2 regions of the Bradyrhizobium sp. AUGA SZCCT0182 genome follow, and region 1 is predicted to be linked to the other one. Evidence: predicted binding sites of a transcription regulator. Region 1 holds the regulator's gene; the other holds the start of a gene.
The links. Region 1 encodes HrcA, which represses chaperone genes, less so after heat shock. Its sites were predicted from a motif close to GTTAGCACTCNCNNNNNGNGAGTGCTAAC; they were not measured.
Positions count from the first base shown of each region.

Region 2: groES (co-chaperone GroES) is a predicted target of HrcA. The motif match lies at 923-951, and genes of this name have one in related genera.

Region 1 is NZ_JAFCLY010000019.1:148,979-151,176, reverse strand. It holds gene rph (ribonuclease PH) at 1-480, opposite strand, end outside; gene hrcA (heat-inducible transcriptional repressor HrcA) at 639-1,727, shown strand; gene grpE (nucleotide exchange factor GrpE) at 1,921-2,198, shown strand, end outside.
Region 2 is NZ_JAFCLY010000007.1:100,149-102,346, reverse strand. It holds gene groL (chaperonin GroEL) at 1-382, opposite strand, end outside; gene groES (co-chaperone GroES) at 516-812, opposite strand; gene JQ611_RS10445 (hypothetical protein) at 1,167-1,682, shown strand; gene JQ611_RS10440 (protein phosphatase CheZ) at 1,879-2,198, opposite strand, start outside.

The DNA.
Region 1 (2,198 bases):
CGCGACATTGTCGCGGAGCACATTGGCTTTCAGCATGTTGCGGCTCTTCATCCACGAGATGCAGTCGGCCAGCGCCACCCAGGCGCCGGTTATCGAGGCGGTGCGGGTGCCGCCATCGGCCTGGATCACATCGCAATCGACCGTGATCTGACGCTCGCCGAGCGCTTCAAGGTCGACAGCCGCGCGTAGCGAGCGCCCGATCAGGCGCTGGATTTCGACGGTGCGGCCGCCCTGCTTGCCGGTGGCGGCCTCGCGGCGGGTGCGTTCCAGCGTGGCGCGGGGCAGCATGCCGTATTCGGCGGTGACCCAGCCGCGGCCCTGACCCTTGAGCCATGGCGGCAGGCGTTCTTCCAGCGTGGCCGTGACCAGCACGTGGGTATCGCCGAATTTCACCATGCAGGAACCTTCGGCGTATTTGACGACGCCGCGTTCCAGCGACACGGGGCGCAGCTCATCGGGCGCACGGCGGCTTGGCCGCATGGGGAATCCTCCGAAAAATCAAGTAAAAGCGGTTCGCGGTGCTTGTAGGAGGGGGAGCGGGCAGCGGCAAGGGCCTTTGCCACCTCTTTGAGGTGTAATGCGTGCTTGTCACCGGCCCTCCGGATAGACAGATTAGGGGCAGCTGTGAGGGAGTAATTGTGGCCCACCACGATCCAATTGGCCTGATCGCACCGAATGCCGGGCTGGCCCAGCTCAATGAGCGCTCGCGCGACATTTTTCGTCAAATCGTCGAGAGTTACCTCGCAACCGGCGAGCCGGTCGGCTCGCGCAACATCTCGCGGCTGATCGCGATGCCGCTGTCGCCGGCCTCGGTTCGCAATGTGATGTCGGACCTCGAACAGCTCGGCCTGATCTACGCGCCGCATACCTCGGCCGGCCGGCTGCCCACGGAACTCGGCCTGCGCTTCTTCGTCGATGCGCTGATGCAGGTCGGCGACCTCACCGAAGACGAACGGCAGTCGATCCAGACCCAGCTTGCCTCCGTCGGCCGCGCGCAGTCGGTAGAGGCGGCGCTCGGCGAAGCGCTGACGCGGCTGTCGGGCCTGACGCGTGCCGCCGCGGTGGTGCTGACCGCCAAATCCAATTCGCGGCTGAAGCACATCGAATTCGTGCGGCTGGAGCCGGAACGCGCGCTGGTGGTGCTGGTCAGCGAGGACGGCCAGGTCGAAAACCGCGTGCTGACCCTGCCGCCCGGCGTTCCCTCGTCGGCGCTGACGGAAGCCAGCAATTTCCTCAATTCCCGCATTCGCGGCCGTACGCTTGCCGAGTCGCGCCTCGAACTCGAAACCGCGCTGACGCAAAGCCGCGCCGAACTCGATCAGCTGACGCAGAAGATCATCGCGGCCGGCATTGCGAGCTGGTCCGGCGGCGAAAGCGAGGACCGCCAATTGATCGTGCGCGGTCACGCCAATCTGCTCGAGGATCTGCATGCGCTGGAAGATCTGGAGCGCGTGAAGTCGCTGTTCGACGATCTCGAGACCAAGCGCGGCGTCATCGATCTGCTCGGTCGCGCCGAGCGCGCCGAGGGCGTGCGGATCTTCATCGGATCGGAGAACAAGCTGTTCTCGCTGTCCGGTTCCTCCACCATCATCGCGCCCTATAGCGACGCCGCCGGCCGCATCGTCGGGGTTCTCGGCGTGATCGGGCCGACGCGGCTCAACTATGCAAGGGTGATTCCGACGGTGGACTATGCCGCGCGCATCGTCAGCCGCATGCTCGGTGGCTGATCCGGCCCGAAAAAAGCTTCGCTTTGTTGTTTTGACGCCTTTCCCGGCGCGAACCGGGCCCCACCCCGGATCAGGTCCGGTGCAGGCATCACTCGAAAACGCCATGGAACGCTTGATTTTCGCCCGCTAAAGCACGATATCCCGGGCAGCAAATCCCCATTTAACCGAACGGTTCTTTTGAGAAGGCAGACTTATGACCGATCCCAACCGGCCGAATGATGATGCGGCGGCCCAGAGCGGCGAGCCCGTGGTCTCAAAGCCCTACATCATGCCTGATGATCCCGAAGAAGGATCGGTCGAGGCGTTGACGAAGGAAGCGGCTGAAGCGCGCGACAAGATGCTGCGCACGCTGGCGGAGATGGAAAACCTGCGCAAACGCACCGCCAAGGAAGTTGCCGATGCGCGGGCCTACGGCATCACCGGCTTCGCGCGCGACATTCTCGATATCGCCGACAATCTGCAACGCGCGCT
Region 2 (2,198 bases), on a different contig from region 1:
CCACGGCCAGCACCGCGATGTCGATGCCGCGCTTCAGATCCATCGGGTTCATGCCGGCGGCAACCGACTTGGCGCCTTCGCGCACGATCGCCTGGGCGAGCACGGTCGCGGTGGTGGTGCCGTCTCCGGCGGTGTCGTTGGTCTTGGAGGCGACTTCGCGCAGCATCTGCGCGCCCATGTTCTCGAACTTGTCCTCGAGTTCGATCTCCTTGGCGACGGTAACGCCGTCCTTGGTGATGCGCGGGGCGCCGAAGCTCTTGTCGATCACGACATTGCGGCCCTTCGGGCCGAGCGTCACCTTCACGGCGTTGGCGAGGATATCGACGCCGCGCAGCATGCGATCGCGGGCGTCTCCGGCGAATTTAACGTCTTTGGCAGCCATTTGGATTTACTCCTGGAAATGAACCCTCATCCTGAGGAGCGGCCACTTGGCCGCGTCTCGAAGGATGAGTTTGTGAATGTCGGCCCTTCGAGACGGCAGCTTCGCTGCCTCCTCAGGGTGAGGGAGGCGGTGCTTAAACCAGCACGCCCATGATGTCGGATTCCTTCATGATGAGGAGTTCCTCACCGTCGAGCTTGACCTCGGTGCCCGACCATTTGCCGAACAGCACGCGGTCGCCGACCTTGAGGTCGATCGGGATCAGTTTGCCGGCCTCGTCCCGGCCGCCCGGGCCGACGGCCGTGATTTCGCCCTGCGAGGGCTTTTCCTTGGCGCTGTCGGGAATGATGATGCCGCCCTTGGTCTTCTCTTCGGCGTCGATACGCTTGACCACGACGCGGTCATGCAGTGGGCGGAATTTGGATTTGGCCATGAGGTTTCCTCTTTGGAAGGCTTGGTTTCAGGTCTGATTGCCATCAAAATGGCTGCTAATGCCGGGTATTCGACACCGTCCCGGGCGGGACGGCCAAACTCCTTACTTGCCTTAGCAATCGTCGCGTTTGAGTGCTAATGTGTGGCCCGGGGAATATGGCTTGGCGCCGATCCTGTCAAGCAAGGGGGGTTAAGGCCCAAAAAAGGTTAAGGCCTTGGTGAGGCCAATATAGGATGCTCCCTGAGAAACCAAATCGGAGCGACGGCGTAATTTGATGGACGTCATTGCTCCGGCACGTGTTTTACGGTTGGCTGCAGGACGGGTGCGGCCAAAAAACTTGTTTGGGGGAATGCGATGATCGGGTCCGGTACTGCGCGCGTGGTTGCCAATCTGGCGATCGCCTCAGCGCTCACGATGCTCTTGGGAGCGTGCAGCAGCATGAGCCTGCCGTCGCTGTCATCAAGTTCCGCGCCTCCGCCCGAGCCGGGTGTGGCTCCCGACATGCCGGCGACGATCCGCTCCGACGAGATCGTCGGCCGCTGGGGTCTCGCCTCGTATCAGAATCCGAACGACCGGGCCCGCACCGAAAAGATGGCCCGCGATCAGTGCAGGCAGCCTTATGTGATCACCGCCGGCACCTCCGGGGGCGTGGTCATGCATCTGGCCGACCAGGCGACCCCGCAGGAACTGCGCCTCAAGGGCTCTCCGAGCGGCAAGAATTATATCGGCCCGGCCGGACCGACCCCGGGCGAGCAGGACCGCGAGGTCGTCTCGTTCGACGGCCGCGTTCTGGTGACCCGCTTTGTCGACAAGGATGCCGGGGTCCGTTACGGCAACATGGTCTATGTCCGCTGCGCGCCGCGCGCCTGAGCCCTCCGTCATTCCGGGATGGTCCAAAGGACCAGACCACAGATGCGCAATTGCGCATCGGGGAATCTCGAGATTCCGGGTTCGATGCTTCGCATCGCCCCGGAATGACATTCTAAACCATAAATAAAAAACGCCGGCTTCGCGCCGGCGTTTTCGTATTCTCGGGATGACGCCCGCGTAGGCGCCAACTGAACCCTTAATCGAACAGCGCGTCGATGTCGTCTTGCGAGGCATGGCCGACGTCGCCGTCGAGCTTCGGACCGTTGAGCAGCTTGGCGTCGCCTTCACGGGTGTCGACGATCGGGGTCGCGTGCGCCCTCAGCGCGTCGACGCCACCCCAGATGTCCATCATGACGTTGATGTGGTTCTCGATGAACTTCATCGTGGTCATCACCTTGCTGATGCGCTGGCCGGTGAGGTCCTGGAAGTTGCAGGCTTCGAAGATCGCGATGACGCGTTCCTGGATTTCCTCGCTGAGCAGCTTCTGCTGGTCCGGCGAAGTGTTCTTGGACAGCG